3 regions of the Streptomyces sp. NPDC001604 genome follow, and region 2 is predicted to be linked to each of the others. Evidence: riboswitches for the same ligand, from Rfam matches in the RefSeq annotation. Region 2 holds a riboswitch; each other region holds the start of a gene.

Region 1 (9,806 bases), on a different contig from region 2:
CCTCGGGGACATCGAAGGGGGGCATGGGGTGCTGCCTCACTCTCACTGTGTCGCGAGCCGTCTGTCGTGTGCCACCTGCGCGAACCGTTATACGGCTGCTGGGTGGCCGCGCCACACGTTACGGCCGCGTGGCCGGTCTTGGGCAGTGTCTAAAGAGTTTGCAATGTCCGAATTGGGCTTGTCGGATGTGGCAATTCCGGCTTAGCGTCCTTTGGGGGACACGGACGGGGTGGGTCCGGTCCGTAGGGGGGACACGTGGGGGGACCCGTGGCCAGCAGCACGCGCAGTGTGCCGTTCGCGGCCGACCGTGAAGTGCCCGGCCTGATCGTCAAGTTCGGCGACTACCCGCTGCACCACGGCGGTGTGGGTGCGATCCGCAGCCTGGGCCGCCTCGGCGTGCCCATGTACGCGATCACCGAGGACCGTTACACACCCGCCGCCTCCTCCCGCTACCTCGAGAAAGCCTTCGTCTGGCCGACCACCGGCACGGAGGAACCCGCCCGTCTGGTGGAGGGCCTGCTGCGCATCGGGCGCCGCATCGGCCGCCCCACCGTCCTCGTCCCCACCGACGAGGAGGCAGCCGTCCTGATCGCCGAGCACCAGGACGAACTCGCCGGCCGCTTCCTGTTCCCGCGGGTCGAGCCCGCCCTGCCCCGCCGCCTCGCGAGCAAGCAGGGCCTGCACGAACTGTGCGTGGAACACGGCATCCCGAGCCCCACGGCCGCCTTCCCGCAGTCGTACGACGACATCGTCACGTTCGCCGAGAAGGCCCGCTTCCCGGTGGTGGCCAAGAACCGTGAGGCCTTCGTACGGCGCAAACGGCCGGCGGTGAACGGCACGACGCGGATCGCCACCCGCGAGGGCCTGCTCGGCCTGGCCCGCGACTGGGGCGAGTGTCCCGGGGTGATCCTCCAGGAGTACCTGCCCAGGGAGGACGCCGAGGACTGGATCGTGCACGCCTACTTCGACCAGGACTCGACGCCGCTCGCGATGTTCACGGGCGTGAAGGTGCGCTCCTGGCCGCCGCACGCGGGCATGACGGCCAATGCGTATGTGGTCGACAATCCGGAACTCGCGGACATCGCCGCGCGTTTCATCAAACAGATCGGCTTCACCGGCGTCATCGACCTCGACCTGCGCTTCGACCGGCGCGACGGACAGTACAAACTCCTCGACTTCAATCCACGCATGGGCGCCCAGTTCCGGCTGTTCGAGAACGAGTCGGGGGTGGACGTCGTCCGCGCCATGCATCTGGACCTGACCGGCCGCTCCGTCCCGGAGGGGGAACAGCGGGCCGGCCACCGGTACATCGTGGAGAACATCGACCTGCCCGCCCTGCTCGCCTACCGCCGCAGCGGCTATACGACGCCGCACGCACCGGCGCACGCGAGCGGGACGGAGCTGGCCTGGCTCGCGGGTGACGACCCGCTGCCGTTCCTCACGATGCTCGCGCGCTTCGTACGGCCGGGCGCGAAGCATCTGTACCAGCTGTGGCGGACCAACCGCCGTGGCAGCTCCACCAGTTCGGGCGGCTAGCCGACCGGTCAGCGGTCCGAGACGAACCACACGAAGTGACGAAGTGAGCGTCCTGGGGAGGGACTTCGTGATTCAACCGGTTGCAGTCATCGGCGCCGGGCCCTTCGGCCTGTCGACCGCCGCCCATCTCCGAGCCCGCGGACTGCCGGTCCGTGTCTTCGGCGAGCCCATGGTCAGCTGGCGCGACCACATGCCCGCCGGAATGCTCCTCAAGTCGACCCCTGCCGCCTCCAGTCTGGACGCGCCGCAGCAGGGCCACACACTCGCCGACTACTGCGACGCCGCCGGCATCAGGCGGCTGGTGACGGACGAGGACATCATCCCCGTCGAGACCTTCATCTCCTACGGCGAGTGGTTCCAGCAGAAGCTGGTGCCCGAACTGGAGCAGGTGCGGGTGGTCTCGGTGGACCGGCACAAGGGCGGCGGCTTCGAACTCAAACTGGACTCCGGGGAGTTGTTCACCGCCCGCGCGGTCGTCGTGGCGACCGGCCTGTCCGGCCTCGCACACCTGCCGGCCGAACTGGCCACCGCCGCGGCGGACGGACCCACCCCCACGGGCCCGGTCTCCCACAGCTCCCAGCAGCACGACCTCACGCGCTACGCCGGCAAGGAACTGATCGTGGTCGGCGCAGGCCAGTCCGCGCTGGAGACGGCGGCGCTGGCGGCGGAGGCGGGCGCACAGGTGCGGGTGGTCTCCCGCGGCCGCGGCAGGGTCGCCTTCGGCGCACCGCCGTGGAAGCAGCCGAAGCTGCGCCCCGAGTCGCCCTTCGGCCGCGCCTGGTCCCTGTGGGCCCTCAGCTACTACCCGCACCCCTACCGCTATCTGCCGGCCGAGACCCGCCACTACCTGGTGCGGCGCGTCCTCGGCCCGCTCGGGGCGTGGTGGCTGCGTGACCGCTTCGAGGGGAAGGTTCAGGTCAGCGAGGTCGACCGGATCGTGGGGGCGGACGCGGCCGACGGCTGCTGCAAGCTGAGGGTGCGTACCCACACGGGCCGCATCCTGGACATGTCCGCGGACCATGTCATCGCGGCCACCGGATACCGGGTGGACATCGCGGCCATGGACTTCCTGGGCCACGAACTGCGCACGCGTCTCGCGGTGAGCCGCGGCACCCCCAAACTGGGCGCGGGATACGTCTCCTCGGTCCCCGGCCTGTACTTCACCGGCCTGCCGGCCGCGGCGTCGTACGGCCCGGTGATGCGCTTCGTCTGCGGCACCGAGTTCGCCTCTCCGAGGCTGGCCAAACACCTGGCGGCAGCGCACGGCTAGGCAGCGGCCGCGGGCTCCCGCCGGACGATGAAGAGCCCACAAGGATAGGGGAGTTGAGCGAGGGACGGTGGGGCAATCGGCCGTCGTCCGGTTCGCGATGAGTCGGTGGGGCGTCCTGTCCGTATTCTCTGATCATGGCCGCACCCACCGCATATGCACTCATCGCCACCGACCTGGACGGCACGCTGCTCCGAGGCGACGACACGCTCTCCGACCGGTCCCTCGCCGCTCTGGCACGGGTCGCCGGGGCCGGCGCCCGGCACCTGGTCGTGACGGGCCGGCCGGCCCCCAGGGTGCGGCCGCTCTTCGACCAACTGGGCGGCAGGGGGCTCGCGGTGTGCGGGCAGGGCGCGCAGGTCTACGACGTGGGCGCGGACCGTCTGCTGTGGTCCGTCACCCTGGACCGGGAGCTGGCCGAGACCGCCCTCGGCAAGATCGAGGCCGAGGTGGGCCAGGTGTACGCGGCTGTCGACCAGGACGGTGTGGAGGGACTCACGCTCATCGAACCGGGCTATCTGATGCCGCATCCGACGCTGCCGGCGGTCCGCGTCGACCGGCGCGACGACCTGTGGTGCGAACCCATCAGCAAGGTGCTGCTGCGCCATCCCGCCCTGTCCGACGACGAGTTGGCGGCGACGGCGCGCTCGGTGGTGGGTTCGCTGGCCACCGTCACCATGTCGGGACCGGGGACCGTCGAACTCCAGCCATGCGGCATCACCAAGGCGACGGGCCTCGCACTGGCCGCCGCGCACCTGGGACTCGGCCCCGAGCAGACGATCGCCTTCGGTGACATGCCCAACGACATCCCCATGTTCGACTGGGCCGCCCACGGCGTCGCCATGGCCAATGCCCACCCCGAACTCAAGGCGGTGGCCGACGAGATCACCCTGTCGAACGAGGACGACGGCATCGCCGTCGTCCTCGAGCGAATGTTCTTCGAGTTCGGGGAGCTCGATGAGCTCCATGAACTCGGAGAGCTGGAGGAGCTCTGAGCGGCCTCAGCGAAGTCCGCTACGTTACGGCAGCGCTCCTTCAGGGGCGCGGGGCTGTATTGACTTGCGGCTCCGCCGCGGGGCGCGACCAGCCACGAAGGCGCCGCAGCCGACGAACGGCCGATCGCGGCACTCCCACGGAGTGCTCAGTACGCACCGAACACGTTGTCGATCGACCCGTACCGCGCGGCGGCGTACTTGCAGGCGGCCGTGATGTTCGCGATCGGGTCGAAGGGGTTCATCGCCGTGCCGGGCACATGGTAGGCGAGGAACGTCGGGTCGATGACCTGCAGCAGTCCCTTGGACGGGGTGCCGGCGACCGCGTTCGAGTCCCAGTTGTTGATGGCGGCCGGGTCGCCCGAGGACTCGCGGATGATGTTGCGGTAAATGCCGTTGTACGTCCCGGGGATACCGTTCTGCTTCATGACCTGGAGGGCGCCCCGGATCCAGCCGTCGAGGTTGTCGGCGTAGCCCATCGACTTCACGTTGGCGACGGTCGGGGTGGCCGCGGACGCGCTGTTCGCCCCGATGAGCGGGAGGGCGAGAACGGCGGCGCCGGTACCGGTGACGGCGAGCTTGCGGGCGAGGCGGTTGCTTCTGGGACGGCGGTGCTGACCTGTTGCAGGCATGGCGGGATCCTCTCCGTCGCCTGCGAGGTGAGCTGTCGGGTTCGGGCGGGGAGATGCCCGGCCGCGCAGCCGTACGGCCACGCGACTTCACCCCTAGCCGGCCCGGGACGATGCCCGGTCCGGCGGCCTACCTGGTTCCCCCGCTCCTGCCGTGCGAGTCAGTTGGTCGATGGTCGTGTCCGGGCGGCGGCAGGATTCGGCGTCCACCCGACAGGCCGGGAACGTATGCGAGAGCACATGGCGGGAACAAGGGTCGGCCTCACAGATCACGCCTGTTGACCTTGCTCTGAGGCTTATGGGGCACTTGATCCTTTGCGGTTGCCAAGTCTCAACTCGCGTACGGGAGAGGGGAACCGGCGAGAGGGCAGCGCTTGTCGGCCCGTACTGCCGTGTGAGTCAAGTCACCGGCATTCGCAAGAGTGGCAAATAGGGCAATGGCCCCAACTCGTGGTCAACCAGCCGCCCATCGCCTCATTGGGGGGCGAAAGCGGAACCTGGCGTGTGGTGCACGTCGTTGTCATGGCGGTCGCCCGTCGAGCACCCCGTGCCGGGATCCGGAGGTCCTCGTGAGTCGTTTCCTGAGGGAAGGGCACTCGGGCGTACCGACTCGTACGGACGCACCGGGGGACACGCCGAGAGGCGCGCCGGCCGACACCCCGATAGACAAGTCGATGGATATCCGTTCTTATCGGTTGATCGAAAACATACCGGTCGTGATCCGATACCGCCCAGGCTGGACGGGTGGGCGGCATCGGTGATCGAAAGGTGACCGGATACGCTGACTTGAGTGATGTCAGCGACCTATCGACAAACCGTGTAACCGCCAGTAGACACCAGCAGACAGGAGACCCCTCGTGACCGTCGTCGGGCCGTTCGGGCTGAGCGTGCGGGACCAGGCTCTGGAAGCCGATGTCCAGGCCGGATTGGCGGCCGTCGAGGAAGGTTTGCTCGAAGCCACCAAGAGTGAGGTGCCCTTCATCACGGAGGCCGCCCAGCACCTGGTGCGGGCGGGCGGGAAGCGGTTCCGCCCGCTGCTCGTGATGCTCGCCGCCCAGTTCGGCGACCCGTATGCACCGGGGGTCGTGCCCTCGGCCGTGGTGGTGGAGCTGACCCATCTGGCGACGCTGTACCACGACGACGTGATGGACGAGGCCGCCGTGCGGCGCGGCGTCGACAGCGCCAACACCCGCTGGGGCAACTCGGTGGCGGTCCTCACCGGCGACTTCCTGTTCGCGCGCGCCTCGCACATCCTCGCCGACCTCGGGCCCGAGGCGGTCCGGGTGCAGGCCGAGGCGTTCGAGCGCCTGGTCACCGGGCAGATCCTGGAGACGGCGGGGCCGCAGGACGGCCGGGATCCGGTCGACCACTACCTGGACGTGCTGGGCGGCAAGACGGGCTCGCTGGTGGCCGTGTCGTGCCGCTTCGGGGCGATGATGTCGGGCGCCGACGAGACGGTCGTGGACGTGCTCACGCAGTACGGGGAGCGGCTCGGAGTCGCCTTCCAGCTGGCGGACGACGTACTGGACATCGCCTCCGAGTCGCGCGAGTCCGGCAAGACCCCGGGCACCGACCTCCGCGAGGGGGTCCCCACGCTTCCGGTGCTGCGGCTGCGGGAGCGGGCGGCCCGGCTGGGGCTTGCCGAGGACATCGCCCTGTGCGAGCTGCTGGACTCCGACCTGAGCGACGACGCGCGGCACGCCGAGGCGCTCGCCGGACTCCGGGCGCACCCGGCGCTGGAGCAGGCGCGCCGGGACACGGTGCGCTACGCGGAGGACGCGCGAGCGGCGCTGGCTCCGCTGCCGGAGTGCGATGCGAAGCTCGCGCTGATGGAGATGTGTGACGCCGTGGTGCATCGGGCCGGCTGAGCTGCCGTTCGAGCGGGCTCTGACCTGCACTCCAAGCGATGTGGCGTACGTCACACATCTGGACTGAGTCCAGAATGAGATCGCTTCCGTAGTCATCCTCAGAAGGCCGACGCAGGGGGTGTCGGCCCGTCTACGGGGAGACAACAGAATCATGCGCATGAACACGACGTTCTCGAAGCGCCGTAAGAGCCTGATGGCCACCGCTGTCGCGGTGGCCGCCGCCGGGGGGATCGCCGCCGCGGTGATCCCGGCCCACGCCACCGGAGGGGCCGCGTCCGACGGCACCGGGGGAACCCTTCTGGCCGCCAGTCTGCGCGGGGCCAACGAGGTGCCCGTCGCGGGCGGTCCGGCCGTCGGTGACCAGGACGGCGCCGCTCTCGAGTTCATCAAGGTGCAGGACGACAAGGTGTCCGTCGCCGTGACCTGGCGCGGCACCGGCAAACCGACCATGCTCCACATCCACCAGGGCGCCAAGGGCACCAACGGCGGCGTCAAGGTCGACTTCACCGACCTGCTGAAGAACAGCAAGCGGCACAGCGTCACCGGCACGGTCCAGGTCAAGGACGCCGCCCTGCTCGCCGCTCTCAAGTCCGACCCCGGTTCGTTCTACGCCAATCTGCACACCACCGAGTTCCCCGGCGGAGCCGTCCGTGGCCAGCTCCACAAGGTCACCGTCGCCGCCTTCGACTTCCGTGACGCCCTGCACAACTTCCAGGCGTCCGTGATCAAGGGCAAGCAGATCTACGAGTGCAAGCCTGCCGCCGCCGGGGGCTACGCCTTCGCCCAGCGGGATGTCGGCGCCCTGCTCGGCGGCGGTATCCGGCACTCCTTCGTCGCGCCCAACTCCGGTACGCCGCAGTGGGTCGCACCGGACGGAAGCGCGGTGACCGGAGCCGTCCTGTCCAAGACTCCGAACGGGGACGGCAACATCCCCGAGCTCGACCTCAAGGCCACCCGGTCCGGCAAGCACCACGGCCTGCTCGCGAACACCACCGAGATCCTGCGGCTCAACACCGTGGGCGGAGTGGCCCCGGCCGGCTCCTGCACGCCCGGCGAGATCGTAGGAGTCCCGTACCGGGCGGACTACGTCTTCCTGCAGAACTGACGGGAGCTCACCTCGGGCGGCGTCTTCCCTCCTACGACCCCTACGGGTCGGGGCAGGCGCCGCCCTCTCGCGTCATACCCCAGGTGTACACGGAGTTGGCCCCCGGGGCTGACGCTTCCTCCTGGCCGATTTGGTGAGATGGAAACCACGGAAATCACCACTGATCACCGATTCGGGTGAGAATGGCGGCTCGGGGTGGACAACGGAAACACGCGAGTTGGACAAGCCGCCGCCGACGACGGAGGTAGCGCACACATGGCACCGTACGAATCCGACGACAGCACGACCGCCGGGGAGGCCGACGACCTGCGCGCGGGTCGTCGCAAGGCCGCGCGGTACGTCGTCCCGGTCGCGGTGGTGGGGGTGGCGGCGGCGACCATCGGGCTGGTCCCGGCGCTCGCCGACTCCGGTGACCCCGACCTGCCGAAGATCAGCGCGCAGCAACTCATCGACAAGATCGCCAAGTCGGACGTACAGCAGGTGTCCGGCACCGTGAAGATCACCACGGACCTGGGGCTGCCGGACCTCGGCGGTCTGGAGAGCAGCCTGACGTCCGGCGCCGGCAGGTCGGGCGACGGCTCGTCCGCCGACCCGACCTCCAAGCTCACGGAACTCGCCACCGGCACGCACACCCTGCGCGTCGCGGCCGACGGCCAGGACAGGCAGAAGCTGTCGCTGCTGGAGAACGCGGCCGAATACAGCATCATCCACAACGGCAAGGACGTCTGGGGCTACGACAGCCAGTCGAACGAGGTCTACCACTCGACCGCCCCCGCGGGCGCGGAGAAGCAGCAGAAGCAAGACGTCCCCGCCACGCCCGAGGACCTCACCAAGGACGCCCTGAAGTCGGTCGACTCCACCACCTCGGTGACCGTCGAGGGGACCGCCCAGGTCGCGGGCCGTGACGCGTACCGGCTGGTCGTCAAGCCGAAGCAGTCCGGTTCGACGGTGGGTCAGATCACCGTGGCCGTGGACTCGAAGACCGGGCTGCCGCTGAAGTTCACCCTGACCCCGGCGAGCGGCGGCGCCGCCGTGATCGACGCCGGCTTCACCCAGGTCAGCTTCGCCAAGCCGAGCGCCTCGACCTTCGACTTCACCCCGCCCAAGGGTGCGAAGGTCACCGAGGACAAGCAGGGCGACCACACAAAGGGCCACTTCGAGGGCGGCCCGAAGGGCGACCACAAGGCCTCCGGGCCCCACGGCAAGCCCGGCCAGGACCTCGGCAAGGGGGCCGACGGACCGAACGTCATCGGCAAGGGCTGGAACTCCATCGCCACCTTCGACACCGGCGGCGAGGGCATCCCGTCCGGCTCCAAGGCCGGCGGCCAGTTCGGTGGCTTCCTCGACTCGCTCGGCGACAAGGTCTCCGGCAAGTTCGGCTCGGGCACGGTCTTCAAGACCCGCCTGATCAACGCCCTGATCACCGACAAGGGCAAGGTCTACGTCGGCGCGGTGAGCAAGGACGCCTTGATCAGGGCGGCGAACGCGGGCTAGCCCCGGGAACCTTGCGCGGGGCCCGAGCGTAGTCACTGTACGTAGTCGTCGCGTGAGGTCGTACCAGTGCGAATCGAGGAAGCCGATGGACGAGGAGTCCGCCACGGAGCCGGAGCAGAGCGAGCCGCCGGGTGACAGCCTCATCGCCACCCATGGGCTCACCAAGCGCTACCGCGGCGGGCAACTCGCCGTCGACGGCCTGGATCTGACCGTCCCGGCGGGCAGCGTCTTCGGCTTCCTCGGTCCGAACGGCTCGGGCAAGACCACCACCATCCGCATGCTGATGGGCCTGATCGAGCCCACATCGGGTACGGCGCGCGTCCTCGGGCGGCCCATGCCGCGTGCCTCGCGCACCGTGCTCCCGCACGTGGGCGCCCTCATCGAGGGCCCCGCCCTGTACGGCTTCCTCTCCGGCCGCGACAACCTGCTGCGGTACGACGCCGCCGACCCGACCGCCGATCCGCGCACCCGCCGTGCCCGTGTCGCGGCCGCGCTGGACCGGGTGGGCCTGACCGCGGCGGCCGGCAAGAAGGCGAAGGCGTACTCGCTGGGCATGAAGCAGCGGCTCGGCCTCGCGGCGGCGCTGCTGCAGCCCCGCAGACTGCTCGTGCTCGACGAGCCGACCAACGGGCTCGACCCGCAGGGCATGCGTGAGATCCGCTCCCTGGTCAGGGAGTTGGCCTCCGACGGCACGACGGTCTTCCTCTCCTCCCACCTGCTCGACGAGATCGAGCAGGTCTGCACCCATGCCGCGGTGATGGCGCAGGGTCGTCTGATCACCCAGGGCGCCGTGGCCGACCTGGCCGCGGGGGTGCGCGGCCGGCTGGTCGTGTCCACGCCCGACCTCGGGGACGCGGCCCGCGTGCTGAAGGAGCAGGGCGCCGCCGATGTCGTCGTCACCGACGACCGGGTGAC
Region 2 (9,806 bases):
GCCTCGTCCCGCAGCGCCGACAGCCGCCGCTCGGCGGCGTCGGCCTGCTCCTTCGCCCCGTCGTACTTCTCGGTGGCGGCCTCCGCCTCCTGGTACAGCTTGTCCACCTCCGCCCTGACCTGCGTCGGCGTCAGGTCCGGCTCGGCGTGCCCGGTCCCGTCGAAGCCCGTCGCGGTCGCCGCGCCCGCCACGGCGATCGTGAACGCCGTCCGGGCCGGACTGCCGCTGAGCGAGCGCCGACTGGGCTTTCGGTGCGCTGCCACGTGGACTGCCCGTCCTTTCGTAGGACCCCCCGTTCCGGGGCGGCTTACGCGTCCGGCGGCGGCCCGCACAGGGGGAGCGGGCCGCCGCCGGACCTTCTCGGCGGTGGTGGCCGACTGCCGCCCCTGGCCCGGGCGGCGGTGGGGAGCCGGTCACCTGGTGGAGGACGCTAAACCTGTCTGTGTCGGCCCGGTAACGGGATGTGCGGAAGTGCCCCGGACGGATCGCCGGGTGACCGTATGCGGCCGTGATCCAGGACTCGCACCGTCGACTTCACGCAGTGCGCTGACCGATGTGACGGTTCCGGGACCCGTACGGATGACGGGGTGCTATGGGCCGCATATATGCAGGATCCACCGATGAAGGCCGGGGGCGGTGTCCGGCGCCCCGTGCGCCCCTGTTTAAGCTCCGGCCTCATGGACGTACTCATCCATCTCTTCGTCGGCCTGCACATCGTCGGCATCGCCGCGCTCCTCGGCGGCTTCCTCACCCAGATGAAGGCGATGGGCCGCGGCGAGGCCCGTTTCGTCCCGGGGATGCTGCACGGTGCGCTGACGATGCTGGTCACGGGCGCGATCCTGGTCGGCCTCAACCAGGCCGACGACCATCACGTCAACAACATCAAGATCGGGATCAAGCTGGCCCTGCTGATCGTGATCCTCGGCCTGGTCTATGTGAAGCGGGACGAGGAGAAGATCGACAAGAGCCTGTTCGGGCTGGTGGGCCTGCTCACCACGGCGAACATCTTCATCGCGGTGCTGTGGACCTGATGCCGGCGCGGGCCGCGGCGACGGCCCCCGCGGCAACGGCCAGCCACGCCGCCACCGCGATCCACAGCAGCACCTCCCCGGGCCGCCTCAGCCACGGGGCGTCGAGGGCGGCGGCGACGGACAGTACGGCCGTCGCCGTCATCCCCATCGGGAAAACGGTCGCCCAGCGCCGCACGTCGTAGCCGCGCCGCGGCCGGACCGCCTCGGCGACGAGCAGTACGGCGTACCAGGCCAGGTCGAGCACGAGCAGCGCCACGGTGACGGCGCGCAGGACACCGCGGTCGTCGTCGTCCCACAGGTACAGGCGCGCGCTGTCCGCCGCGACGAGCTTCGATCCGGCGAGTGCCGAGATGGCGAGCGCGCCGCCCGCCACCCACTGGTCGCCCAGCCCTTCCGTCACCTGTCGCAGATCGAACAGGGCCAGCACGCAGCCGTAGAGGACGAGGCCGAGCCAGAACAGCGCGAGCGCCGCGTGCGCGAGCCATGCCGTCGCCTCGACCTCGGCGAGCGTGGCGCCGAGCACCGCGAGCCCCTGCGTGGCCACGCAGCACAGGAACACCGCGCCGGGCATGTGACGCCGCCAGTGCCGTGCGACCTGCACCAGCAGCAGCGGCCACAGCACGGCCGCCAGCGCGAGCAGGGCCTCGGCGAGGGTCTGCCGTCCGAGGGCGGAGAACCGGGTGCCGAGGACTGCGGTCGCCGCGACGGCGTTCAGCGCCCCCGGCGTCCCCGCCTCCGCCCGCCACCTCTCCGGTTCCCGCACCAGCCGGACGCCGAAGCCCGCCGCAAGCACCGCCCAGGAGACACAGGCCAGCCCCAGGGCGATCCGCGACAGCACCTCGTGCCCCGTCAGATGCAGTCCGAGCGTGACACTGCCGGTCGCCATCACGGCGGCCCCGGCCGCCGGCGAACGCTGCGCCCACCGGGCGCGGAGGAAGGTCGGGCCGGACATGGGGCCGATGCTAAGGAGTGCGGCTCGGGTTGAGGGCGGGCCACGCGCGCGTGCATCACAAACTGCCCCGCACGCGCGCGTGCCCTGCCCTCTGGTGCCTCAGGCAGGCCGTACCACGCTGTGGATGATCGATTCGCCGCCGTAGTAGATCGACTCCTCGCGGACGTACGCGCCGGGCTTCGGGGCGTGGATCATCATGCCGTTGCCGATGTAGATGCCGACGTGGCTGATGTCGTCGTAGAAGAAGATCAGGTCGCCGGGCCGGGCGTCGGCCAGCGAGACCGTGGTGCCGGCGTTGACCTGGTCGTAGGTGGTACGGGGGAGGTCGACGCCGGCGGCCTTCCATGCGGCCTGGGTGAGGCCGGAGCAGTCGTAGGACTCGGGGCCGGTGGCGCCCCAGACGTACGGTTTGCCGATCTGCGCGCGGGCGAAGGCGAGCGCCTTCTCGGCCTTGGTGGCGTACGAGGAGTCGCCGGCGGAGGTGGATCCCGCGCCCGAGGTGGAGCCGCCGTCCTGGGCCGCGGCCTCTTCCTTGGCCTTCTCCGCCGCCGCCTGCTGCTTCGCCAGCTCAGCAGCCTTACGGGCCGCCGCCTCCTGCTGCTGCTTCTGGATCGCCGCGAGCCGCGCCTTCTCCTCGGCGGTCAGCTTCGACAGCAACTCGCGCGCGTCGGAGAGCTTCTTCTGCACCGCGGACTTGGCGGTCTGCAGGTCGCTCTGTGTCGCGGTCAGCGTCTCGAGGCTCCTGGAGGCCTCCTGGCGCTTCTTCATCGTCGCGGACTGCTCGGTGAAGTACTCGTCGACCGCGCTCTTCTGACGGGAGGTCAGCCGCCCCATCAGCTGCGTCTGGTCGAAGTAGTCCTGCGGAGAGTCCGCGAGCAGGAAGGTCGCCGTGTCGGGTGCGGCGGCTCCGGTCCGGTACTGGGCCGCGGCGAAGGAGCCGAGCCGGTCCCGCTCCTCGTTGAGCTTCTGCATGCGCTTGGCGACGTCGTCGAGGAGGGTGTCGACGTTCTTGCGCTGCTTGGTGGTCTTCTCTTTGGCCGCGTTGTACTTCTCGGTGGCCGACTCCGCCTGGCGGTAGAGGTCGTCGACCTTCTTCTCGACCTCTTCGAGGCTGGGCTTGCCGTCGGCGGCGGGGGCGGCGTTCGCCGACTGGGACAGCAGGGCCACCGAGGTGAGGGCGGCCGTGGCGAGGGCGGGGGTGCGTATGCCTGCTACGCGCGTACCCGCGGGGCGCGACTTGCGGTGCGACGCCAAGGGAGGCGACTCCTTCCATGCTCCGCCTACCGAGTTAGCTGTCGGGTTCGGGCGGGTGGTTCGGAAGGGTTGCCCTACGGTCCGTGCCCCGAAAGGGAGGAGACCGATTCACCCCAAGGTCGGTGTGGGTCCCCGGCTCCGGATGCGCGGCGGCGCCCCGGACTCGGCGGAGGCCGCGCGGCCCGGCGACGTTCGCCGGTGGGGGTCGTGCGGCCTGCCGGAACGGTAGCCAACTCGTGTGGCCCCTGTGAAGGTTGATGTTCGATATGCCCGATACATTTTCGTGACCTTCGGTCAGCGGGTCGCACGTGGTCGGCAATCCGGGAGGATTCGATCACGGTCCGTGACGGCACGGTTCTGGAGAGCGAGAGGACGCCTGGCGGCCAGGTCTGGAAGAATCGGGGATTCTGCGGCCGTGGAGGCCCAGGGGAGCCCGAGGATTCCGGCGATGTGCTCAGGGCGGCGGCGGGCTGTCAGTGGGGCACCCTAGACTCGGAGAGCGATGAGCAGCCTCTTTGACGACAGCTTCCTGGCGAACCTCCAGGCCCCCCGGGGGCACGAGGAGGAACCTCCGCCGCCGCCCGAGGGCGATCACGGACCGGAGCCGGTTCCGGACGATCTGTTCGGCGGGAAGTTCGACGTGCCACCGGACCGGGAGGCCTACTACCGCAACGGTGCCCCCCGCCCGGCGATCGACCCGGCCGCGCTCCTGGACGGGCTGAACGAGAACCAGCGCGCGGCCGTCGTCCACTCCGGCAGCCCCCTGCTCATCGTGGCCGGCGCCGGATCCGGCAAGACCCGCGTGCTCACCCACCGCATCGCCTACCTCCTGGGCGAACGGAACGTGCATCCGGGCCAGGTCCTCGCGATCACCTTCACCAACAAGGCCGCGGGCGAGATGAAGGAGCGCGTCGAGCAGCTCGTCGGCCCGCGCGCGAACGCGATGTGGGTGATGACCTTCCACAGCGCGTGTGTGCGCATCCTGCGGAGGGAGTCGAAGAAGCTCGGCTTCACCTCCTCCTTCTCGATCTACGACGCCGCCGACAGCAAGCGCCTGATGGCCCTGGTCTGCCGCGACCTGGATCTCGACCCCAAGCGCTACCCGCCTAAGTCCTTCAGCGCCAAGATCTCGAACCTGAAGAACGAGCTGATCGACGAGGAGGACTTCGCCGCCCAGGCCGCCGACGGCTTCGAGAAGACCCTCGCCCAGGCCTACGCCATGTACCAGTCGCGGCTGCGCGAGGCGAACGCCCTCGACTTCGACGACCTGATCATGACGACGGTCAACCTGCTGCGCGCCTTCCCGGACGTCGCCGAGCACTACCGCCGCCGCTTCCGGCACGTCCTGGTCGACGAGTACCAGGACACCAACCACGCCCAGTACGCGCTCGTACGGGAACTCGTCGGCACCGGGGCGCACGACGAGGACGTACCGCCGAACGAGTACGACCTGCAGCCCGCCGAACTGTGCGTCGTGGGCGACGCCGACCAGTCGATCTACGCCTTCCGCGGTGCGACGATCCGCAACATCCTCCAGTTCGAGGAGGACTACCCGGACGCGACGACGATCCTGCTGGAGCAGAACTACCGCTCCACCCAGACGATCCTCTCCGCCGCGAACGCGGTCATCGAGCGCAACGAGTCCCGCCGCCCCAAGAACCTGTGGACGAACGCCGGCGCGGGCGCCCGCATCACCGGCTACGTCGCCGACACCGAGCACGACGAGGCCCAGTTCGTCGCCGACGAGATAGACCGTCTCACGGACGCCGGCGAGGCGAAGGCCTCGGACGTCGCCGTCTTCTACCGCACCAACGCCCAGTCCCGTGTCTTCGAAGAGGTCTTCATCCGCGTCGGCCTGCCCTACAAGGTCGTCGGCGGTGTCCGCTTCTACGAGCGCAAGGAGGTCCGGGACGTCCTGGCCTACCTGCGGGTGCTGGCCAACCCCGAGGACTCGGTGCCGCTGCGCCGCATCCTCAACGTCCCCAAGCGCGGCATCGGCGACCGCGCGGAGGCGATGATCGACGCCCTCGCCCAGCGGGAGAAGATCAGCTTCCCGCAGGCGCTGCGCCGCGTCGACGAGGCGTACGGCATGGCCGCGCGGTCGGCCAACGCCGTCAAGCGGTTCAACACACTGATGGAGGACCTCCGGACGATCGTCGAGTCCGGCGCGGGCCCGGCGACCGTCCTGGAGGCGATCCTCGAACGCACCGGCTACCTCGCCGAGTTGCAGGCCTCCACCGACCCGCAGGACGAGACCCGCATCGAGAACCTCCAGGAACTTGCCGCCGTGGCCCTGGAGTTCGAGCAGGAGTCCGGTGAGGGCGAGGAGTCCGGCTCCCTCGCCGACTTCCTGGAACGCGTCGCGCTCGTCGCCGACTCCGACCAGATCCCCGACGAGGACGAGGACGGCTCCGGAGTCATCACCCTGATGACCCTGCACACCGCCAAGGGCCTCGAGTTCCCGGTCGTCTTCCTCACCGGCATGGAGGACGGCGTCTTCCCGCACATGCGCGCCCTCGGCCAGACCAAGGAACTGGAGGAGGAACGGCGGCTCGCGTACGTCGGCATCACGCGCGCGCGTGAGCGGCTGTATCTGACCCGGTCGTCGCTGCGCAGCGCGTGGGGGCAGCCGTCGTACAACCCGCCCTCCCGGTTCCTGGAGGAGATCCCGGCACAGCACGTCGACTGGAAGCGGACGGGCGCCACCGCCCCGGTCTCCTCCGGCCCGGCGTCGGGCCTTGCCGCCTCTTTGTCCTCCTCCCGCTCGCGCTCGTCGGCGTCGGGCGCGTCCGGCTTCGCCACGAGCCGCGCCTCCGAGAAGCCGGTGGTCTCGCTGGCCGTGGGCGATCGGGTCACTCACGACCAGTTCGGGCTCGGCACGGTCGTGGCCGTGAAGGGCACGGGAGGCAACGCCGAGGCGACGATCGACTTCGGCGACACCAAGCCGAAGCGCCTGCTGCTGAGGTACGCACCGGTGGAGAAGCTGTAGGAGTAACTGCAACAGCCCGTCCGGCATTTGAGGACGAGGCCGTTCAGGCCGGACATGGGGGGTCTGGGGGCGCAACCCCCGGCTCTCCTACGTCGGGTCCAGCCCATGACTCCGCAGCCACGGCAGCGGGTCGATCGCCGAACCCCCGCCCGGGCGGACCTCGAAGTGCAGGTGCGGGCCGGTCGAGTTGCCGGAGTTCCCGGAGTACGCGATCGGGTCGCCGGCCTTGACCGTCGTACCGGAGGCGACGCGATAGCTGGAGAGGTGGCAGTACCACGTCTCCGTGCCGTCCTTCGCGGTCACTATCATCATGTTCCCGTACGCACTGTTCCACTGCGTGCGGACGGTGCCGTCGGTCGCGGCCATCACCGTCGTGCCGTACGAGACCGGGAAGTCGATGCCGGTGTGCACGGACATCCAGTTGATGCCTGCCTGGCCGAAGTAGGCGCTGAGCCCCTTCTGGGTGACCGGAAGGACGTACTTCGGACGCAGCCGCTCCTTGCGGGCCGCCTCCGCTGCCGCCTTCTTCTTCTCGGCCTCCTGCTGGGCCTTGAGGTCGATGCGCTCCTGCGTACGGCTGGCCCGGTCGGCGAAGTCGTCGGCGCCGGCGGAGAGGCTCCGGAGCTGGGTGTCCAGCTTGTTGTTGGCGGCGGATGGTTTCACCGCATGGGCGTCCGACGCGGTCGTCGAGGTGCCCTGGTCGCCGGTGAAGGTGCCCACGGAGGCGGCGGCGATACCGGCCACGCCCATCACACACGCCGAGGGCACGGCGACGGTCAGCAGCGCGGACCGTTTGGCGGGCGCGCGGCGGCGGGAACGGGCCGCGCTGCGGGAGCCCGCGCGCGACGCCGGAGCCGACGTGACCTCTTCCTGCTCGTCGAGGAGCGGGGCCACCGAGGGCAGCTCCCCGGTGGCGTCCGACCGGCCGCCGTCCGGGACGGATTCGTCGTAGGAACCGTGCTCGGCCTGCTGCTCGTAGTCGTCGGCGGGGCCGGCGGTCGGGGCCGTGTCGCCGGTCTCGGGACCCTCGGAGTTCCACTGCGTGGCGTCGTACGCGCCGGTGTCGAAGGCCTGGGTGCCCCATTCCCACTGCTGGGTCTGGTCTGCGTGGCCGCCCGCGTGGTCGGGCTGCAGCCAGGCGTTCGCATCCCACTGACCTGAGACGTCGTGCCCGGTGGCCTGCGGCGGGATGACGGAAAGCGGCTGGTGGTCGGCGGTCCAGACGCTCGTGTCGTACACGCCGGTGTCATAGGCGGCATGGTGCTGGGCCGCGTACGCATCGTAGTTGAGGGTCTGGTGGCCACCCGTGGCCCAGTGGCCGGTGTCGTACGAACCCGTGCCCTCGCCCGGGAGGCTGCCGAACAGGGGGTCTGCGGCGAAGGTAGCGGTGGCATGGCTGCCGGTCGCAAAACCGTTGGAGTCGTAGTCGCCGAACGTGGTGAAGTCGCCGTACTGGGCTTCCTGCGTGCCGTACGACGCGTAGTGCGCCGAGGCGGCATCGGAAGCCGGAGCCGGGGTCATGGTCCCCGACGGGTGACGGTCGTTCACCAACTTCTCTTTCGCCTCGACAACAGGGGCTGCCAGAGCAGTGCGGTGACTGTACCCGGCGGTATACGGGCTCGACAATCTTCAACAGGTTTCGTGCGCGCAGGAAACGGGCATTCGGCCGTGTTTCGGGGGACGACGGGCACGGCTTTGGCCCTGTGTTCGAAGGATGTTCGAGGCCAAATGGCTGTCGTATGGCCGTGCGGATGCTGTCCGGGCACCGTCCCAGGGCTGTGGGCCGGCTGTGCGGGACATGGCCGTACCGGCCGTGGCCGAAAGGGGCGGGGTCAGGCCACGGTCAGGCCGCCCGCGTGCGCGGTGGCTTCTGCTCCTGTCCGCTCGGCGTCGAGGGCCTGCCGTATCCCGGTCGCGACGGCGGGGTGCACGGGCAGGGCGAGATGTCCGATCCCGCTCACCCTCACGTTCTGCACCAGCAGGTCGGGGTGGTCGATACAGGCGGTCTCCAGCGGGTCCATCAGGTGATCGAGGTCGCTCCAGAAACTCACGAAGTGCGTACGGCAGCCCGGCGCGGGCCGGGTCAGCTCCTCGAGCAGCTCCGAGCCGGGGCGCATCTGGCGGACGATCGGGTGCGCGTTCGCCAGCGGTGCCACCCGGGTGCCGGAGTGCGGGGTGCCGAGCGTCACCAGAGTGCGGACCCGGAGGTCACCGCCCAGCCGCTGCACGTAGTACCGCGCTATCAGTCCGCCGAGGCTGTGTCCGACGATGTCGACCTGCCTGCTGCCCGTGCGCTCGCAGATTTCTTCTATGTGCCGGCTCAGCAGCTCTGCCGCGGTGCGGATGTCGCAGGTCAGCGGCGAGTAGTTGAGCGACTCGATCTGCTGCCTGCCGTGCTGGGCGAGGCTGCGGCGCAGCAGCACGAAGACCGAGCGGTTGTCGATGAAGCCGTGCAGGAGGACGACCGGGGGTTTGGTCCCGGTCGGCAGTTGTGCGGCGCCGTCCGCCGACGGGAGCGGGGCGGATGGTCCTCGGCGTTCCTGCGCGACGCCGGAGGGATAGAGCAGGAGGTGTCCCGCCAGGATCGCGAGTTCCAGAGCGGTCGCCTTCAGCAAGGCCAGGGAGAGTCCCGCCAGTCTGCTCGGGAGCAGTCGCTGGCAGAGCGGGAGAAAGGGCAGCGCTGCCCTCGTGACCTTCATGGCCGACCTCCTGTCGGCACGCAGGAGGACGCCTCTGTCCCCCGTGTGCCCTCGTGGGAGGCCGCGAGGAAGGCGGTCGGCAGCCCTTCACGGCATCGCCGACACGCCGCACCGCCACGGCGCGCGGCCTGCGGCGCGGTGGTGCGGCGACCTCTTTGCGGCTCCCCTTGCGCGTGTTCCCGCCGGAACGGTGCGCGGTGAACGTGTCCCATCGTGTGATTTCCCCCTCTGTCTTCACCGCGAAACTGCCGGTTGCGGGATGCTGGCGATAACGTTCGTTCACTTCCCGGGCCGGTTCGGGTACCCAGTACTTGTCGGTAGGGATGGATGCAGTCGCTTCATGGAGGCAGTGATGGGTGTGGCAGCCGGTCCGATCCGCGTGGTGGTGGCCAAGCCGGGGCTCGACGGCCATGATCGCGGGGCCAAGGTGATCGCGCGTGCACTGCGCGACGCCGGTATGGAGGTCATCTACACCGGCCTTCACCAGACCCCCGAGCAGATCGTCGACACCGCGATCCAGGAGGACGCCGACGCGATCGGGCTGTCGATCCTCTCCGGTGCCCACAACACGCTCTTCGCCGCGGTGATCAAGCTGCTCAAGGAGCGGGACGCTGAGGACATCCTGGTCTTCGGCGGCGGGATCATCCCCGAGGCGGACATCGCGCCGCTCAAGGAGCAGGGCGTCGCGGAGATCTTCACGCCCGGGGCCACGACGCAGTCGATCGTGGACTGGGTGCGGGCCAATGTCAGGCAGCCGGCAGGGGCGTAGGCCTCCGGCGGTGCGAGGGTTCTCCGGTGCGGGTGGGACGGGGTGACCGGCCCTGGGGGCTTCACCCCCAGACCCCCTTTCGGCCTGAACGGCCTCGTCCTCGAACTCCCCC
Region 3 (9,806 bases), on a different contig from region 2:
GCTTCCCGGACCGGGTGTGGGACGTCGGCATCGCCGAGCAGCATGCGGCCGTGTCCGCGGCCGGCCTCGCGACCGGCGGTCTGCATCCGGTCGTCGCCGTCTACGCCACCTTCCTCAACCGAGCCTTCGACCAGCTGCTGATGGACGTGGCGCTGCACCGCTGCGGGGTGACGTTCGTGCTGGACCGGGCCGGTGTCACCGGCGTCGACGGGCCCTCCCACAACGGCATGTGGGACATGTCGATCCTCCAGGTCGTGCCGGGGCTCAGGATCGCTGCGCCACGCGACGCCGACCAGCTGCGGGCGCAGCTGCGGGAGGCCGTCGCCGTCGACGACGCGCCGACGCTGGTCCGCTTCCCGAAGGAGTCGGTCGGGCCCGAGATCCCGGCGATCGACCGGGTGGGCGGCCTCGACGTCCTGCACCGCGGCCCGGACACCCCCGAAGTGCTGCTGGTCGCCGTCGGCGTGATGGCACCCGTGTGCCTGCAGGCCGCCGAGCTGCTGGAGGCGCGCGGCATCTCGTGCACCGTCGTCGACCCGCGCTGGGTCAAGCCCGTCGATCCGGCGCTCCCGGGGCTCGCCGCCGAGCACCGGCTGGTCGCCGTGGTCGAGGACAACAGCCGTGCGGCCGGAGTCGGCGCGGCGGTCGCGCTGGCGCTGGGTGACGCCGAAGTCGACGTCCCCGTACGGCGGTTCGGCATCCCGGAGCAGTTCCTCGCGCACGCCAAGCGCGGGGAGGTGCTGGCCGACATCGGCCTCACGCCGGTCGAGGTGGCCGGACGGATCAGCGCGAGCCTCGCCGTCAAGGAGGCCGAGGACACCCTGGCCGTCAAGGAACAGCTGGACGGCACAGTCAAGGAGAAGGCTGAATGACCAAGGAGTTCGACCTCGGCGCACTCCTGGCCGAGCGCGGAGCCGAGCGCTACGAGCTGCACGGGAAGTACCTGAACCACCAGCTCCCGCGCATGCTGCACACCATCGGCTTCGACAAGGTCTACGAGCGCGCCGAGGGCGCCCACTTCTGGGACGCGGACGGCAACGACTACCTGGACATGCTCGCCGGGTTCGGGGTGATGGGCCTGGGCCGCCACCACCCCGTCGTCCGCAAGGCGCTGCACGACGTCCTCGACGCCTCCCTCGCCGACCTCACCCGCTTCGACTGCCAGCCGCTGCCCGGGCTGCTGGCGGAGAAGCTGCTCACGTACAGCCCGCACCTGGACCGGGTGTTCTTCGGCAACAGCGGTACGGAGGCGGTGGAGACCGCGCTGAAGTTCGCCCGGTACGCCACCGGGAAGCCGAGGATCCTGTACTGCGACCACGCCTTCCACGGCCTGACCACCGGCTCCCTTTCGGTCAACGGCGAGGACGGCTTCCGCGACGGCTTCGCCCCGCTGCTGCCCGACACCGCCGTACCGCTCGGCGATCTCGACGCCCTGGCACGGGAGTTGAAGAAGGGAGACGTCGCCGCCCTGATCGTCGAACCGATCCAGGGCAAGGGCGTGCACGAGGCCCCGCCCGGCTATCTGCGGGCCGCGCAGGAGCTGCTGCGCAAGCACAAGGCGCTGCTCATCGCCGACGAGGTGCAGACGGGCCTGGGCAGGACCGGAGACTTCTACGCCCACCAGCAGGAGGAGGGCGTCGAGCCGGACCTGGTGTGCGTGGCCAAGGCGCTCTCCGGCGGTTATGTGCCCGTCGGTGCCACCCTCGGCAAGGACTGGATCTTCAAGAAGGTGTACTCGTCGATGGACCGGGTGCTGGTCCACTCGGCGAGCTTCGGCTCCAACGCCCAGGCCATGGCCGCCGGCCTCGCGGTGTTGTCCGTCATGGAGAACGAGCAGATCGTCGCGAACGCGCGCGCAACCGGTGAGCAGCTGAAATCCCGGCTCACGGCCCTGATCGACAAGTACGAACTGCTCGCCGACGTCCGCGGCCGCGGCCTGATGATCGGCATCGAGTTCGGCCGGCCCAAGTCGCTCAAGCTGCGCAGCCGCTGGACGATGCTGCAGGCTGCACGCAAGGGCCTGTTCGCGCAGATGGTCGTGGTACCGCTGCTGCAGCGGCACCGGATCCTCACCCAGGTCTCCGGCGACCACCTGGAGGTGATCAAGCTGATCCCGCCGCTGATCATCGGCGAGCAGGACGTGGACCGGTTCGTCGACGCGTTCACCGCCGTCATGGATGACGCGCACAGCGGCGGCGGCCTGATGTGGGACTTCAGCAAGACGCTGGTGAAGCAGGCGGTCGCCAACCGGTAGACGGTTGCGATCGGTGTTCTTGCCTCTGAGGCAAGAAATTTGCCGGAGGGGCAAAGCTCCGGCTGAATGGAGGGCATGAGCTCTCAGGAAGCCGAAGCGGAGCTTCCCGCTGTCGCACCCCAGCTGCGCGCGCTGCGCCGTCGTGCCTCCCTCACGCTGGAGGCCGCGGCGCGTGCCGCCGGGCTGTCGGCGGCACATCTCTCCCGGCTGGAGACCGGGCAGCGTCAGCCGTCGCTGCCGATGCTGCTCGCGCTCGCGCGTATCTACGGTACGACGGTGTCCGAGCTGCTGGGCGAGACGGTCGCCGACCAGGACGCCGTGGTGCGCGCCGCCGAGATGGAACCGACCGCCGCCGGCGGCTGGACCTACTTCCAGGCCGGCGCGCCCGGCCGAGGGATGCAGGCCCTGCGGGTCCACGTGCCGCACGGCTCGCAGGGCGACATCGTGCGGGTGCACCCCGGCGAGGAGTGGCTGTACGTCCTCAAGGGACGGCTGCGGCTGCGCCTCGGGGACGCCACGCACCGGCTCGCCCCCGGCGACAGCGCCCACTTCGACTCGCTGACCCCGCACCGGCTCGCCGCCCAGGATCCCGACGGCGTGGAGCTCCTGTTCGTGCACACCCTGCTGCAGAGCCCGACGGCCACGCTGTGTCTGGGCCCGATCACCGGAGAGATGCCATGAGCAACAGCAACATGGAGGAGAAGTTCCCCCGCGCCCTGTGGGTGCGCCTGATCATCTACATCGCGGTGGGGCACCTCTTCGCGGCCTTCGTCTACCTGCTGTTCGCGGTGGGGGCGAAATAGCGGAATGTCAGGTGCGATCAGTCGAGCAGCCGCTCGCGCAGCAGCCCGCGGAGTTCCGGGGTGAGCCCCAGGCCCTGCTCCAGATAGGTGTCGACGTCGCCCCACGTCCCCTCGATCGTCTCGAAGGCCGCCGTCAGATACTCGGCGCGCGCCTCGAACAGGGGACTGAGCAGCTCCATCACCTCGGGGGAGTAGGCCGCGGCGGAGCGGCTGCTGCGGTGCACCTTGTAGCGGCGGTGCTTGGCGTTCGACTCCAGGTAGTCCGCGACGATCGCCTCGCGCTCGACGCCCAGCGCGAGCAGGGTCACCGCTATGGACAGGCCCGCACGGTCCTTGCCCGCCGCGCAGTGCATCAGGGCGGGCACACTGTCCTCGGCGAGCGAGCGCAGCACGCGCGCGTGCTCGGTGGTGCGCTCCTTGATGATCCTGCGGTAGGAGACGATCATGCGGTTCGACGCCTTGCCGTCGCCGAGGAGCTCGCGCAGCTGCTCGATCTCGCCCTCCCTGACCATCTTCCAGAACCCGGCGCCGTCCGCCGGGTCCGTCAGGGGGAGGTTCACATTGCGCACGCCCGACAGCTCGACGTCCGGGCCCTCCAGCTTCTGGTCCGCGGCGTTGCGGAAGTCGAAGATGGTGTGCAGCCCCAGGGAGGACAGGAACTCGGCGTCCTCCTCGGTCGCGTGCGCGAGGTGGCCGCTGCGGTACAGCACCCCGTAGCGCACCCGCCGTCCGTCCACCGTCGGAAGTCCTCCCACATCACGGAAGTTGCGGACTCCGGAGAGCTCGGGTTCGGTCGACGGCACCTGCTGCGTCACGGGGGCTCCTCCCAGTCCGCCCGATCGGCGCGGCTCGTCGTCGGGCGCTCTCCCGACGATACGACATGGATTCCTGAGGCAATGAGTTGTCCACAGGCGTTGCGACCAGGCCCCACGTGCCTTGATGATGTTGCGGATTGGTCGCACCTGTTCGGACGTGTGAGGGCTTGATGCTGGAGATCGCAGACAACGGCCGTACGTGGCTCCTCTCGGGGCCGGCCAGCAGTTACGCCGTCCACCTCACCGAGGACGACGAGCTGCTGCACCTGCACTGGGGCCCCCGGATCGCGCTCGCCGACGCCGAGGCACTCGCCGTCCGCCCGCTGCCCGACTACCGGCCCTTCGAGTCCCCGCTCGACGGGCGCGAGGAGTACCCCGTGGAGGGCGGCCCCCGCTTCGTGCGGCCCGCCCTGTCCGTGCGCAGCGACGAGCGGCGCGGCACCGAGTGGCGCTTCGAGCAGTACGAGGCGGAGGGGGACCACCTCCGGCTGGTCTTCCGGGACGGCGGGCTCGCGATCACACTGCACTACCGGATGCGGCACGACGTCGTGGAACGCTGGGTGACCCTCGACAACGAGGGGCCCGCCCTGGAGCTCCTGCGCGCCGACTCCGCGACCTGGACACTGCCCGATCGCGAGGACTGGCGGCTGTCCCAGCTGCACGGCCGCTGGGCCGCCGAGTCCCGGCTGACCGCCTCGCCTCTCACCTACGGCGAGAAGATCATCGGCAGCCGCCGCGGCCACACCGGCCACCAGTACCTGCCCTGGGTCGCCCTCGACACCGATGCCACCGAGGAACGCGGCGAGGTCTACGGCTGCGCTCTGGGCTGGTCGGGTTCCTGGCGGATCGCGGTGGCGCAACTCCCGGACGCCCGCGTGCAGATCACCGGCGGCGCCGGTTACGACGACTCCGGGCTGCTGCGGCTGGAGCCGGGGGAGTCGTACCCCACCCCCGTCTTCGCCGGTCTGTGGAGCGACGGCGGCTTCGGCGGCGCGAGCCGCGCCTGGCACGCCTACCAGCGCGCATACGTCATCCCCGACGCCGACCAGGACCGGCCGGTGCTGTTCAACTCCTGGGAGGCCACGGAGTTCGACATCTCCGAGGAGCAGCAGGGCACCCTGGCGCGGCGGGCCGCGGCGATCGGCGTCGAGCTGTTCGTGGTCGACGACGGCTGGTTCGGCAAGCGCACCAGCGACCGCGCCGGACTCGGCGACTGGACGGTCAACCGGGACCGCTTCCCGAACGGCCTCAAGCCCCTCGCGGACTATGTGCACGCCCTCGGGATGCAGTTCGGCATCTGGGTCGAGCCCGAGATGGTCAACCCGGACAGCGAGCTCTACCGCGCCCACCCCGACTGGGTGCAGTTCCAACCGGGACGAAAGCGGACGGAATTCCGCAACCAGCTCGTTCTGAACCTGGCCCGGGAAGACGTCCAGGAATACCTCTGGGAACAGCTCGACGCGCTTCTCTCCAGCGCCCCGATCGACTATGTGAAGTGGGACTTCAACCGCTGCTTCACCGACGCGGGCTGGCCCGGGGAACCCTACCCGCAGCGCCTCTGGGTCGATCATGTCCGCGCCCTGTACGCCCTGTTGGACCGACTGCGGGCTGCCCACCCCGATGTCGCCTTCGAGTCCTGCTCGGGCGGCGGCGGACGGATCGACCTCGGGATCATGAGCCGTACGGACCAGGTGTGGACCTCCGACAACACCGACCCGCTCGACCGGCTCGCCATCCAGCACGGCTTCAGCCAGATCCACCCCGCGCGGGTGATGGCCGCCTGGGTCACAGACAGCCCGAACACCCAGCTCAACGGCCGGGTCAGCTCGCTGCGCTTCCGGTTCGTGAGCTCCATGGCCGGCGTGCTCGGGGTCGGCGGGGACCTCACCCGGTGGACCGAGGAGGAGCTGGCCGAGGCCGGCGAGTGGGTGGCGCTCTACAAGGAGATCCGGCCACTGGTGCAGCACGGCGACCTCTACCGGCTGCGGCCGCCGCGGGGCGGGCTGAGTGCGGTGCAGTACGTGCGAGGGGACGAGGCGGTCGTCCTCGCCTGGCTCCAGGCACAGAGCCACGGCGAGCCCGTACCGGCGCTGCGACTTCGGGGCCTCGAACCGACAGCGTCGTATGAATGCCCTGAAACGGGCGAAATCCACAGCGGTGCCGTATTGCTGCACCACGGACTGCGTACCGGATTGCGCGGTGACTTCGACGCGGCAGTTTTCCGTCTGCGGCGCATCTGAGCCTTCTGTCCGGATTGGCGCTCCTTCCACCCCTTCATTCCAACTCGCTCATGAATAGGGGACCCTGGGGCAGGGGCACGTGAGGAGCGTCATATCCGTGACGGTGCGTGGCGCGTCATGTCCACGTAATTCCAGGGCTTTACAAGGCGTTTGACGGAGACGATCACCCGGGAATTCACGCAGGGTCACCCGCTTTTCCCTCAAGGGATCAATAGAAACGCTTTCACGGGGAACCGGCACTTGTTCCTTTGCGTCCCAGTCGCTTACGTTCGCCACCAATCCGGACGGACGCCCAATCCTGCCGCCGCCCGGTGCCCGCAGAACTCACCCGTGAACGGCAGGAGCGGGGGACCCACAGGTACAACAGCCTGTTCCGGTCTCCGGAACGGCTAGGGGTAAAGCCGCGTCGCATGCGCGGCCGGGCATCTCCAGTCCGAACCCGACAGCTCACCTCGCAGGCGCCGGAGAGGAATTCGTCATGCCCGCGAAGGGTAAGCACCGTCGTCCGAAGCCCCAGCGCTTCACCCGCTCCATCGCCGTCGCCGGAACCGGTGGCGCCGCACTCGCTCTCCCGCTCATGGGGGCCACCGGCGCCCATGCCGCCACCACCCAGTCCGTTTCCCAGACGGTTTCGAAAAAGGCCGTCCAGTCCCTTCCGGTCGCCGAGAAGAAGGCGGACCGGAAGAGCGCCGCAGGGAATGCGGGCGTGCGGACCTATTCGGTGCGGACCGGCGACTACCTCTCGAAGATCGCCGAAGAGCAGCATGTCGCCGGCGGCTGGCACAGGCTCTACTCGGACAACCGCCGGGCCGTCGGTGACGACCCGTCGCTGATCCACCCGGGCCTCAAGCTGACGATCGGCCGGAAGGCCGCGACGCACACCACCCAGTCGTCGCCCTCGTCCGCCTCGAAGACGTCCTCGTCGGCGGCCAAGGCGACCGCCACCAAGGCCTCCGAGTCCGCCCCCACCGGCTTCACCCTCCCGGTGATCGGCGGCACCATCGGCACCGGCTACCACGTGGCCGGCAGCATGTGGTCCAGCGGCTACCACACCGGCGTCGACTTCGTCGTCCCGACCGGCACCTCCATCAAGTCCGTGGGCGCGGGAACCGTCGTCTCCGCGGGCTGGGGCGGCGCCTACGGCAACCAGGTCGTCGTCAGGCTCGCCGACGGCTACTACGCCCAGTACGGCCACATGTCCCAGATCTCCGTCTCGGCCGGCCAGACCGTGGCCGCGGGCCAGCAGCTCGGCCTCTCCGGCGCGACCGGCAACGTGACCGGCCCGCACCTGCACTTCGAGATCCGCACCACGCCCGACTACGGCTCCGACGTCGACCCGGTCGCCTACCTCCGCTCGAAGGGCGTCGGCGTCGGCTGACCTCTCCTCACAACCACCTGCCTGACAGCCGCCGAAGGCCGGACCCCGATCCCCGGGTCCGGCCTTCGGTGTGTCCGGCTGCGCCATGTCTGCCGAACACCATTCGCGTACCGCCGACTTGAGGGTCGAAGGCTCGCCCCGCAACATCGCTGACGCCTCAACGTCCCTGGTAGGAGGGTTATTCCGGGCTTGGCGAACACTTTAGAAGTGGCTTATCTCACCGCGCGTCAACCCTTTCCTACGGTCGCGTAGGTCACATTCAAAGGTGAATCATGGTCGATGTGGCAGACGATTCGAAGAGTGACAGCAGATCAGTGATCGGGTCGTACGTTGCGGTGGGGGACAGCTTCACCGAGGGCGTCGGCGACCCCGGCCCCGACGGAGCGTTCGTCGGCTGGGCCGACCGGTTCGCGGTGCTCCTCGCCGACCGGCGACCCGAGGGCGACTTCAGGTACACGAACCTCGCCGTGCGCGGCAAACTGCTCGACCAGATCGTGGAGGACCAGGTACCCAAAGCCGTCGAACTGGCGCCGGACCTGGTCTCCTTCTGTGCGGGCGGCAACGACATCATCCGTCCCGGCACCGACCCCGACGAGGTCGCCGAGCGCTTCGAGCGGGCGGTGGCCCGGCTCACCGAAGTCGCCGGCACGGTCATGGTGACCACCGGCTTCGACACCCGAGGCGTCCCCGTGCTCAAGCACCTGCGCGGCAAGATCGCCACCTACAACGGTCATGTCCGGGCCATCGCCGACCGGTACGGCTGTCCCGTTCTCGACCTGTGGTCCCTGAAGTCCGTCCAGGACCGCAGGGCGTGGGACGGCGACCGCCTCCACCTCTCGCCCGAGGGGCACACGCGCGTGGCGCTGCGCGCCGGGCAGGTCCTCGGTCTCGAGGTGCCGGCCGACCCGGACCAGCCCTGGCCGCCGCTCCCGCCGCGCGGCACCCTCGAGGTGCGACGGGACGACGTGCACTGGGCGCGCGAGTACCTGGTGCCGTGGATCGGCCGCCGACTGCGCGGCGAGTCGTCCGGGGACCACGTCACCGCGAAGGGTGCACTGTCGCCCGACGACATCAAGATGCGGATCGCTTCGGTGGCCTGAGGGCTGCCGGGGTCGCCTGGAACCGTGCTGGGCGGGGCGCTCTGGACGGTTGAGTACGGCCCTCGCTGCGACGGGCGGTGAAGCGGCCCGGTGGCGCGAGCCCCCGCCGAGTGCGGGGGCTCAGTGCTCCGAAGCCGTCAACGCCGCCCGCTCCAGCCCCAGTTCCCGGGCCAGCGCCTCGTCCACCCACTCCTGCGCCCGCGCCCGCGACACCGCACCGGCGTACGAGGTCAGCTGCACGGCGAGCCCGTCCAGCAGGGCGGTCAGCCGCAGGGCCGCGCCGTGCGGGTCCGGGCAGTGGAACTCGCCCGCGGCCACGCCCTCCGCGACGACCTCGGCGATCGCCGCCTTCCACTGCTTGTCGAGGTGGCGTGTGACCTCCTGCAGCGCGGGCTCGCGCAGCGCCGCCGCCCAGCCCTCGATCCACAGCCGCCAGCCCTTGGCCTGGCCCGTCGGCGCGTACCAGCGCACCGCCGACCGCAGTCGCCGCAGCGCCGTCGTACGGCGGCCGAGAAGCTTGCGCAGATGCGCGAGGTCGTCCTCGGCCGCGAAGGTGAAGGCGGCGGCGACCAGCTTCTCCTTGGTGGAGAAGTGGTACAGCACCAGCGCGTTGCTCACACCGAGCGCCGAGGCCACGTCGGCGATCCTGACCGCCGCCACACCCCGCGCCTCGATCTGCCCGATGGCGGCCCGCAGCAACTCCTCGCGCCGCTCGGCCACACTCAACCGCACTCTCGCCACGCGGTCACCCTATTCCGTCGCCGCTGGTGACGCCGGGCGAGGTCGGCGTTTGGCGGGTTCGAGAGGGTGCGTGGTGCGGCCGTAGTCCTGCTTGTGTTCTTCCCGGCGGCCGGGGTGTCCGGCACGCGTGTCCGGACCGTTGTCACCGGTACCAGCCGAAGCGTTGCGCGATCACCGGCAGGCGGTCCGCGACGGCGTGGGCGGCCGAACGCCTCCTTGGGCGCGGGCGAGGTCGGCGTTTGGCGGGTTCGAGAGGGTGCGTGGTGCGGCCGTAGTCCTGCCTGTGTTCTTCCCGGCGGCCGGGGTGTCCGGCACGCGTGTCCGGACCGTCGTCACCGGTACCAGCCGAAGCGTTGCGCGATCACCGGCAGCCGGTCCGCGACGATGGCGTGGGCGGCCGCTCGCGGGCTCGTGCCGTCGGCCTCCGCGCGGGCGAGCATCTGCTCAGTCAGGGCACGCATCGAACGGCGGGTGT

What was found. A riboswitch is a leader RNA that binds a small molecule or an ion and turns the genes downstream of it on or off. The one in region 2 is predicted to bind cyclic di-AMP.
Region 1: linked by a shared signal. The riboswitch ahead of ACFY1E_RS36875 (transglycosylase SLT domain-containing protein) and the one ahead of ACFY1E_RS18020 (NlpC/P60 family protein) in region 2 are both predicted to bind cyclic di-AMP.
Region 3: linked by a shared signal. The riboswitch ahead of ACFY1E_RS21650 (peptidoglycan DD-metalloendopeptidase family protein) and the one ahead of ACFY1E_RS18020 (NlpC/P60 family protein) in region 2 are both predicted to bind cyclic di-AMP.

Annotation. Positions count from the first base shown of each region.
Region 1 covers NZ_JBIAUY010000018.1:122,928-132,733, forward strand. Annotated here, with positions in the region: gene fahA (fumarylacetoacetase) at 1-25, opposite strand, end outside; gene ACFY1E_RS36860 (ATP-grasp domain-containing protein) at 268-1,536, shown strand; gene ACFY1E_RS36865 (FAD-dependent oxidoreductase) at 1,604-2,806, shown strand; gene ACFY1E_RS36870 (HAD family hydrolase) at 2,941-3,798, shown strand; gene ACFY1E_RS36875 (transglycosylase SLT domain-containing protein) at 3,945-4,427, opposite strand; cyclic di-AMP (ydaO/yuaA leader) riboswitch at 4,432-4,601, opposite strand; gene ACFY1E_RS36880 (polyprenyl synthetase family protein) at 5,282-6,292, shown strand; gene ACFY1E_RS36885 (CHRD domain-containing protein) at 6,450-7,397, shown strand; gene ACFY1E_RS36890 (outer membrane lipoprotein carrier protein LolA) at 7,653-8,891, shown strand; gene ACFY1E_RS36895 (ABC transporter ATP-binding protein) at 8,977-9,806, shown strand, end outside.
Region 2 covers NZ_JBIAUY010000005.1:445,206-455,011, reverse strand. Annotated here, with positions in the region: gene ACFY1E_RS18035 (NlpC/P60 family protein) at 1-263, opposite strand, end outside; gene ACFY1E_RS18030 (hypothetical protein) at 678-1,031, shown strand; gene ACFY1E_RS18025 (tellurite resistance/C4-dicarboxylate transporter family protein) at 1,009-1,983, opposite strand; gene ACFY1E_RS18020 (NlpC/P60 family protein) at 2,083-3,237, opposite strand; cyclic di-AMP (ydaO/yuaA leader) riboswitch at 3,246-3,416, opposite strand; gene pcrA (DNA helicase PcrA) at 3,740-6,226, shown strand; gene ACFY1E_RS18010 (M23 family metallopeptidase) at 6,314-7,774, opposite strand; gene ACFY1E_RS18005 (lipase family alpha/beta hydrolase) at 8,059-8,925, opposite strand; gene ACFY1E_RS18000 (cobalamin B12-binding domain-containing protein) at 9,278-9,694, shown strand.
Region 3 covers NZ_JBIAUY010000007.1:210,868-220,673, reverse strand. Annotated here, with positions in the region: gene dxs (1-deoxy-D-xylulose-5-phosphate synthase) at 1-872, shown strand, start outside; gene ACFY1E_RS21675 (aspartate aminotransferase family protein) at 869-2,254, shown strand; gene ACFY1E_RS21670 (helix-turn-helix domain-containing protein) at 2,330-2,935, shown strand; gene ACFY1E_RS21665 (DUF6126 family protein) at 2,932-3,057, shown strand; gene ACFY1E_RS21660 (tyrosine-protein phosphatase) at 3,075-3,872, opposite strand; gene ACFY1E_RS21655 (alpha-galactosidase) at 4,043-6,112, shown strand; cyclic di-AMP (ydaO/yuaA leader) riboswitch at 6,428-6,586, shown strand; gene ACFY1E_RS21650 (peptidoglycan DD-metalloendopeptidase family protein) at 6,591-7,490, shown strand; gene ACFY1E_RS21645 (SGNH/GDSL hydrolase family protein) at 7,805-8,590, shown strand; gene ACFY1E_RS21640 (TetR/AcrR family transcriptional regulator) at 8,711-9,331, opposite strand; gene ACFY1E_RS21635 (Glu/Leu/Phe/Val dehydrogenase dimerization domain-containing protein) at 9,664-9,806, opposite strand, start outside.